2 regions of the Paenibacillus sp. FSL R5-0473 genome follow, and region 2 is predicted to be linked to the other one. Evidence: riboswitches for the same ligand, from Rfam matches in the RefSeq annotation. Region 2 holds a riboswitch; the other holds the start of a gene.
The links. A riboswitch is a leader RNA that binds a small molecule or an ion and turns the genes downstream of it on or off. The one in region 2 is predicted to bind ZMP and ZTP.
Positions count from the first base shown of each region.

Region 1 (4,462 bases), 2.5 Mb from region 2:
AGGGAAGGATCTGAGTTGGGTTACGAGTGAGAATCTGGAGATCAATAAGGAGTAATCAGAATGATGAATGTATATGAATCGAATGAAATCACTGTACGTTTCTTGGACACAGAAGATGAACAACATCTGGTGAAGTGGCTGTCAGACCCGGAAGTTCTTCAATACTATGAAGGGCGTGATCGGCCGCATGATCTGGAACAGGTGAGAGAGCATTTTTACAATCAGAAAGATGGTGCTACTCGTTGTATCGTTGAGTATGGAGGACATCCGATTGGATACATTCAGTTCTATGAGCTTGAGGAAGAAGAGCGAACGGAGTATGGTTATGGAGACACGGATGAGATCATCTATGGAACGGATCAGTTTATTGGTGAGGTAGAATACTGGAATAAAGGCATTGGTACACAGTTGATGCAATCCATGCTGGCTTATCTGATTAATGAAAAACAAGCCCGTAAAGTGGTTATGGACCCTCAATCCTGGAACTTAAGAGCGATATCCTGTTACGAGAAATGTGGTTTCCAAAAGATTAAGCTGTTGGAGAAACATGAGCAGCACGAAGGACAGATGCGAGACTGTTGGCTTATGGAATATGCCCTGTAGATCCTGTTTAAAGTTATTTGAATCATATAAACAAGGAGGAATAATGGATGGATGAAAGATATCCGATAGGACCATTTGTACACACGGGTGAAGTTACTTTGGCACAACGGGAGAAGTGGATTCAGGACATTGCTGAGTTGCCTGAACGCGCACGAGAAGCGGTAAAGGGATTGAGTGAAGAGCAATTAAGTCTACCGTATCGAGAAGGTGGATGGATGCTCAAACAGGTTATTCACCACATGGCAGACAGCCATATGAACAGTATGATTCGTTTCAAGTTGGCGCTGACAGAGGATACACCAACGATTCGGCCTTATTATGAAGAGCGCTGGGCTGAACTGAGTGATTCAAGAGACCTGGATGTCGAATTCTCGCTTCAGATTCTGGATGCCCTCCATCGTCGTTGGGTGTTTCTGTTAAACGCGCTGACAGATGCAGATTATGCCAAACAATTTTATCATCCTTCATCGGAAGAAACGACAAGACTGGATTACAATCTGGGCATGTATGCTTGGCACGGCAAACACCATGTTGCTCACATCACATCGCTTCGGGATAGACTGGGAATATAGTTAGAAAAAAATATCTTGTTGAGGAGAAATTATCAATGAGTGTACATATCAGACTATTAAATGAGAACGATCCTGTAATCATATCAAATGCGTTTCAGGAGCAGGGTTGGGGGAGATCCCCTGAGCAGTATCTTCATTACTTGGCTGAACAACAGAATGGGGAACGCGTAACCTTGGTAGCCGAGTTGAATGGAGAATTTGCCGGATACGTGAATGTATTGTGGAATTCCGGCTACCCGTCTTTCAGGGAACAAGGCATTCCCGAAATTAACGATTTTAATGTACTAATGAAGTTCCAGCGCCAAGGTATTGGTTCACGGTTGATGGACCGAGCAGAGGAAGTTATTCTGGAACGAACGGATGTAGCAGGCATTGGTGTAGGTGTGTTTGCCGATTATGGCAAAGCGCAAGTTCTATATGCCCATCGCGGGTACATACCAGACGGCCACGGTGTACACAAACATGATCATTACATTCAGCCGGGTGAAGAAACGATTATGGACGACGATGTTGTACTTTATCTTACGAAGAAGTTAAAAGCCACGCAATAATTTCATAATATATACAATATGAAAGATGTCATGTATATTAGTTGTAAATATCTGTTATGTGTGACTGGCGTAAACGTGGAGTGAACCACGAGGGAGCACATATATTATATGTCGTACGCCTGGGCAAAGTGTTTGATCTTTTGATCAAACACTTTATTTATTATTCAGGGAACGAAAGGACTGGTGGCGGCAATGAAAATGGCGTTTGTTTTATTTGATGGAATGACAAGCATGGATTTAGCTGGATTTTATGAAGCTGTGACTTGGCTAGCGATTCTGAAAGTAAAGGAAAACGTATCATGGACATTCTGCGCAGATAAGGAGGAAATTTCGGATGACCGTGGGCTGAAAATGAAATCCGATGCAGTATTACCTCATCTAGGGGATTTTGACCTAGTATTTTTTCCTGGTGGATTTTCAACTAGAACGCTTCGATTTGATGAGGATTTTATGCGATGGGTCCGAACAGCAGAAAATGTCACATATAAAATATCTATTTGTACCGGGGCTTTACTGTTGGGGGCAGCAGGTTTCCTGAATGGAAAAAGGGCTACTACCAACTCATCTGCTTATGATTTATTGAATCCTTATTGTGCAGAAGTAATCTCAGCGCGTGTAGTGCGTGATGGTAATACGGTAACGGGTGCGGGGGTTACGGCTTCCATTGACCTGGGACTATACTTGGTCGAAATGTTAACGTCTACGGAGATTGTCCTTCAAGTTCAACAAAAACTAGAGTATCCATATTATGAAGCTGGTAACTTAAAAGATGTCTACATGCACACTAAGGGTAGGGGATAAAAAGATGACTATTCGCCTTTTTCAAGCGATTGATCAGCCAGCGGTGCTGAAAATGATGACGGATCATGATTTTCAATTCCCTTCGTTTATACGCGATCAGTATCCTGCGCGCTGGGATTTATTTTTAAAAATGACGGATGAACGTATCAGTGCTTATTATGTCATGGTTGACGAAGCAGATGTTGTCATAGGTCATGCTGGTTATATCTTTCAGCCTACTGTTAACCGATATGAAATCGTTGGCGTTGTTACATGCAAATCACACCTTCGACAGGGAGTAGCACGTGGACTAATTACAAAAATATGTATAAAAATAGCTGAATTCGGCAGTGGTGATGTCATGCTTTACACACTTGATCATGAAGAAAATGAAGCAGCGCTCGTATTTTATGAACGAATGAATTTTCATAAAGAAGGTGTTGATATGAATTATTATACCTCGGGGTTTCATAGACTTTCACTTGTTAAAACATTATAAGGGAACTTCAAAAAACTAATTGTAGTGGAAGCATAAAAGTGTACTTCAGTTTAAGTTGCATGTACTTGCAAAGTAAGATGATAAAAAAGCTGTCCCGCATGTTATACTCTATTGGAATTTGAGGAATGATAAGCAGGATGTTGAGAGATTAGATGATCAGAGGAGTGATTGATCCATGTTTAGCAAAGTCGGCCAGATTATGTTGTATGTCAATAATCAAGATGAATCACTTGCTTTTTGGACGGAAGTTGCGGGGTTCCACATTGTGGATGAAGTAAACCTTGACGAGGGTATGAGATGGATTGAGATTGCGCCTACCCCAAATTCGCAGACGAGCATTATTCTTCATGACAAGGAGTTTGTGGAGCGGATGTCGGCGGGTGTAAATCTGGGCACACCTTCGTTAATGTTCTTCACCGAAAATCTGGATCAGTTATATGCCGACTTGGCTGGTAAACATGTAACGGTTGGAGAGATTGTCGAGATGCCAACGGGGCGTGTCTTCAACTTTGCTGATAACGAAGGGAATTACTTTGCAGTCTTGGAACGGGCGAAGTAAGTTACAACTTAAAACAGCACCATTACAAGCGATCGACATTCATGTCGGTCGTTTTTTTGTTGGAAAAGCTTCTGTTTTAGAGTAGAAAAGCACAAGAGAAATAGAGAACTACTGGGTAAAAATGTTATAATAGAGTGTGGCTGATTTAACGAAAATGCCGAGGAATGAATAGTCGAAAATGAAGGTTTGAATGGAGCAGTTAAGGAGGAATGTGGTTGTGGAAAAGACGATTAAAAGTGTACAGGATCTATATGATATGCTCGATGCGGATTTCAGATCTGCCAAGCAGTTTTGGGAACCTTTCTATGAGGATCGGAACAGACCAATCCCCTTTTTCCCAAACAAACCGGATGAGAATCTGTTAGCGCATGTGAACGCAGGTGTGTTAAGCGGCGGCAAGGCACTGGAACTGGGGTGTGGCCCGGGCAGAAATGCGTTGTATTTAACCCGCCAAGGATATCAGGTAGATGCTTATGATCTTTCGGAGACAGCTATTGCTTGGGCTAAAGAGAGGGCGGCAGAGGAGCAACTGGACGTGCATTTTGAATGTCGATCTGTGTTCGAATTGTCCCCAGAGCAAGAATATGATCTTGTCTACGACTCGGGTTGTCTGCACCATCTGTTGCCACATCAGCGCATTCCCTACATAGAGATGATCCACAATGCACTCCGGCCTGGAGGATACTTTGGAATGACTTGTTTTGCTCCTGGTTTTGGCGATATTGGTGGGCCTGAGATCGTTATGAATGATTGGCAGGTGTATCAAGAGAAGTCGATGCGCGGTGGTCTTGCGTTCACGGAGGAGAAGCTTCGCTACATGCTGGAAGATGGCTTTGAATGTGTGGAGTTCCGTGCAATGAAGTCGCTGGAGCAACATGAACCGTATTTTGGTGTACCT
Region 1 is NZ_JBBORL010000001.1:4,056,952-4,061,413, reverse strand. Features, by position in the region: gene MKY28_RS17685 (hypothetical protein) at 1-55, shown strand, start outside; gene MKY28_RS17680 (GNAT family N-acetyltransferase) at 64-603, shown strand; gene MKY28_RS17675 (YfiT family bacillithiol transferase) at 651-1,175, shown strand; gene MKY28_RS17670 (GNAT family N-acetyltransferase) at 1,211-1,726, shown strand; ZMP/ZTP riboswitch at 1,777-1,858, shown strand; gene MKY28_RS17665 (DJ-1/PfpI family protein) at 1,919-2,527, shown strand; gene MKY28_RS17660 (GNAT family N-acetyltransferase) at 2,532-3,005, shown strand; gene MKY28_RS17655 (VOC family protein) at 3,181-3,564, shown strand; gene MKY28_RS17650 (class I SAM-dependent methyltransferase) at 3,755-4,462, shown strand, end outside.
Region 1: another riboswitch for ZMP and ZTP. It lies ahead of MKY28_RS17665 (DJ-1/PfpI family protein); the one in region 2 lies ahead of MKY28_RS28855 (TIGR01440 family protein).

Region 2 (4,462 bases):
GATGCTCCGCAAACCGAATGACCTTCCGATCGCTGTTATCCCCTGATTTCTTTGATCCAATTATAATTGTTGAAATCTGGGGATAAAGGCGAGCGCTACGCTTCTTCAGGTTCTTTCGGTTTACTCCGTCCGAGTGTTTACATTGAAAAACTCAAATACAAACACCATGAGCAAAGTTTTTTAGTATTTAAGATCGGTATAGAGCGGGAATTGGTCTGTCAGTGCAGTCACTTCTGCACGGGCTTCATCCAGCTTCGCTGTATCTTTTGGATTTTTCAGCGTTTTAGCAATGATCTTACCAATAGCGACCATCGCTTCTTCGTTCATGCCACGGGAAGTTGCAGCAGGTGTACCAATTCGAATACCACTCGTTACAAACGGGCTTGTAGGGTCGAATGGAATGGCATTTTTGTTCACGGTAATACCGATGGAATCAAGCACATGCTCAGCTTCCTTACCTGTGATGTTCACACTGCGTGTGTCGATCAGCATCAAGTGGTTATCTGTACCACCAGATACGATGTTCAATCCTTCAGCGATCAGTGTTTCAGCCAGAACCTGTGCGTTTTTCACGACATTCTCAGCATACGTTTTGAACGATGGTTGCAAAGCTTCACCGAATGCTACCGCTTTGGAAGCGATCACGTGCATCAAAGGTCCACCTTGGGAACCTGGGAATACGGCTTTATCAATCGCTGCTGCCCACGCTTTGCGGCACAGAATCATACCACCACGAGGTCCACGCAGCGTTTTGTGTGTAGTTGTTGTTACGAAATGCGCATGTGGAACCGGGTTTGGATGCAAACCAGCAGCAACCAGTCCTGCGATGTGAGCCATGTCCACCATGAACAAAGCGCCTACATCATTGGCGATGGAAGCTAGCTTTTCAAAATCAATGGTACGCGGATATGCACTTGCACCTGCAACGATCAGACGAGGACGGTGTTTGAAAGCCGCTTTGCGTACTTCATCATAATCAATCAGGAATGTATCTTCCTGTACGCCGTATGCTACAAAGTTGTACAGCAAACCAGATGCGTTAACCGGGCTACCGTGTGTGAGGTGTCCACCATGGGCAAGGTTCATACCAAGTACAGTATCACCAGGTTTCAACGCTGCAAGATAAACTGCCATGTTCGCTTGTGCACCGGAGTGAGGTTGAACATTCACGTGTTCTGCTCCGAACAATTCTTTTGCACGATCACGCGCAATGTCTTCAACGATGTCCACATGCTCACAACCGCCATAGTAACGTTTACCTGGATATCCTTCAGCGTACTTGTTGGTCAGAACAGATCCCATTGCTTCGATTACTGCTTCACTTACGATGTTCTCGGATGCGATCAGTTCGATGTTGTTCTGTTGACGTTTCAGTTCAAGATTCATCGCTTCCAGTACTGCCGGGTCATTCTTGCGCAATTGTTCCATGATTAAATTCCTCCCAGGTATAAGTGAAGTTATAAAGTGAAACTAAAGTTTACACGAAAACGGCGAGTGCAACACCAATCTGAAGAAACGAAGTGGTCGCCTTTATCACCGGATTTCCCCTTTAAATAGGGAATTAAAAAATCTGGGGATAACAGCGATCGGAAGATGGTGATGCAATCAAAGTCAGAAGTGTAACCAATTAATCTCGCTTTATATGTTAGTCACAAAATGTCGAATCTGGTTGTTCTTCCATACGATACACCGCGCGTTCGCCGCCAATCAACTTCGGACGGGTCAACGCTGTGGTTACACGAGCATCTCCAACATAGCGAAGCGCTGTACGATAGGGTACGGCTACATGCCGGAGATGCATCCCAATCATCGTCTCCCCAATGTCCAGTCCCGCATGGGCCGGCACATGTTCAGCCAGGCATGGATCGGTCAGCGAACGATATGCTGCGGATGCCATTGAACCTCCGGCCTTGGGCACGGGTACTGCACCAACCTCGGTCAATCCAAGTCGAGTAAGCACAGAACGTTCCATTACCAGCGCACGGTTCAGATGCTCACAACATTGGAATACCGTGTCAAAACCGAACTCCTCCTGCACCTCGCGTATACCCGCAAGAAGCTGCTGCGCCACTTCAATGGCACCACTCGTACCAATCCGAGCGCCTGCGACTTCACTTGTGCTTGTACCGATCACAACGATCTGTCCAGGCCCAAGCTGTCCGGCAAGCGCCAGTTCATGCAGAATAGACGCGGTCTGTTCCTGCAATCCGGGTTGTTCCGAATCTAACTCTATAGTCATCCTATCATCGCCTCCCGATAAAATCATGCCCGCTGTCTCTTAGCTGTCCTTCGTATTCTTGCACGGCATCTCAGGTACTATTATAGCGAATAATCAGATGAAAGACGAAAAAAAGAGCAGTCTGCGGGTAACGCAGAATTGCTCTTTTGCCCAGGCGACCGGCCGTTTGTTCCGGTGCTCCATCGTGGTTATGCCCACTTCGTCGCCAGTTACACCGGATCCCTGTTTTCCCCTTCATCATAAAACAACCCGCGTCTAAAATCAACGGTTAATTTACATCACGTGTCCTATTTCTATAACCTGCCCCGCAGGATCAGAATTATCCCAGCTTATCCAAAAGCCGGTCCAATGCCGTCCGAATCTCAGCTGCAGCTATATTGTAATCATCACGACTTCCCCCAAACGGATCGGAGATGTCGAAACTTGGAATTCGTTGTCTAATCTCAATGGCTCGCTCACGCTCCGATGCCAGGATCTCTTGCCCAAGGGCACGTTTCATCTCAAGCGTTGCAAACAGGCTGTCCAACTCCTGAACATCACTTAATACCTGTTCATCATCCTCCACATATTCTTTCAATGTATAAGTTTTGTGGACTGAATCGGGAAAAACCTGCATGACATGTTGCTTATGACTCCGTGTTAACGTAAGAACCAGATCGGCCCAACCTACCAGGTTAGAGCTAAGCTGTGTGGAATGAGGTGGACCTTCAACGTTATGATCTCTCAAAACCGCTTCAGCATGTCGGGAAATCGGCATACCCGACGTTGCTGCCACCCCTGCGGAGCGAACCTCTACCTGAATGCCGCGCTCCGATGCCAGTTTTCGCAAAAGCCCCTCTGCCATGGGGCTGCGGCACGTATTTCCTGTACATACGAATAAAATATGTTTCATTGTGTTAGCCTCCCCATTTTACATATGATGCGAATGATATGATATCTCAAGTTTTATTCTAAAATATAAACAAAAGTCCAAACGCAAGCAAGATTGCGCCACCAATTGCTTCGCCGTAATCCCCGAGATTCTGGCTCACCCGACGGCCTAATAGCAGACCCATAACCGACATCACCCCGCCACACACACCGAAAGCAAGTACAGTTAAGATCAGATCACTGCTAAACATCCCTAAGGATACGCCAACGGAGAATGAATCCACACTTACGCTGAGGGAGAACAAAACAACGCCGAGCAGGGAACGGTGGTCCACCAGCTTTGTATCGCCTTCACGGAATGCATTCAGAATCATATGAGCACCCAGCAAAACAAGCAATCCACCTGCCGCATACGTCGTAATGTCACCGAGCAGGGAGCTGACGTATTTGCCCATATACATGCCGATGAGCGGCATGATGATATGAAATAGCGCCGTTACAATACTGATTCGCAATACATCCCGCAGCCGAATGCCCTTCATGCCAATTCCGATCCCGAGTGAGAACGCATCGAGGCCAAGCGCAATAGCCATGATCAAAATGGTTACCAACTGCCCTACATGGGCAGACACATCCCACATCCCCATACCCCCAAGTCACGTAAAGGTTCTTGTACACGATATGCGGACAAGGACCTAAACATGACCGATGAAAGGCAAACGGCGACGGATCTCTGGTCAGATGCTGGCTTTATAGAATCTTGATTTTGTTTTGGAAAAAGAGTGATTACTCTCCTGACTGTATGATCAGGAGAGGTTATAAGGGGCGCTGGTTGCCAACTTGTATGAGTTGGTTCCCCGCAGCCTTGAGCAGCCGATTCATGACGGCTGCTCCCAGCCCTTCGCGTGAGCAGGCTTCAGCCACAATATATGTGGCGCCTTGCTCATCGCAACTGCGCAGCGCGGCGTATAGCCGGCGCGCTGCTTCTTCCAGCTCGCTGGCGTCGCCCAGCGAGAACACGGCATCGGCGCGGTACTGCTCCGCGTGCTCGGCGAACGCCAGCACAGCGGTGCGCTCTCCGCGCTGCGCCGCCTCTGCGAGGGCGGCGCTGATCCAGGCCGCCACCGCTGCGGGCGGCCCCTCCACCACGCACAGCGCCCCTGCGGGTGCATAGTGCGTGTACTTCATGCCCGGCGAGCGCGGCGCCGGGCTACCCACGCCATCGGCCCCCTCCGCGAGTAGCGCGGGGTCCGTGGCGACACGGGCGGCAACGGCGGACAGTTGTTCCGCCGTAATGCCGCCAGGGCGCAGGATGGTGACGGTACCGTCGTCACCGACCTGCACAACCGTGGA
Region 2 is NZ_JBBORL010000001.1:6,581,127-6,585,588, reverse strand. Features, by position in the region: gene glyA (serine hydroxymethyltransferase) at 181-1,428, opposite strand; gene MKY28_RS28855 (TIGR01440 family protein) at 1,646-2,239, opposite strand; ZMP/ZTP riboswitch at 2,381-2,462, opposite strand; gene MKY28_RS28850 (low molecular weight protein arginine phosphatase) at 2,559-3,131, opposite strand; gene MKY28_RS28845 (manganese efflux pump MntP) at 3,190-3,750, opposite strand; gene MKY28_RS28840 (L-threonylcarbamoyladenylate synthase) at 3,926-4,462, opposite strand, start outside.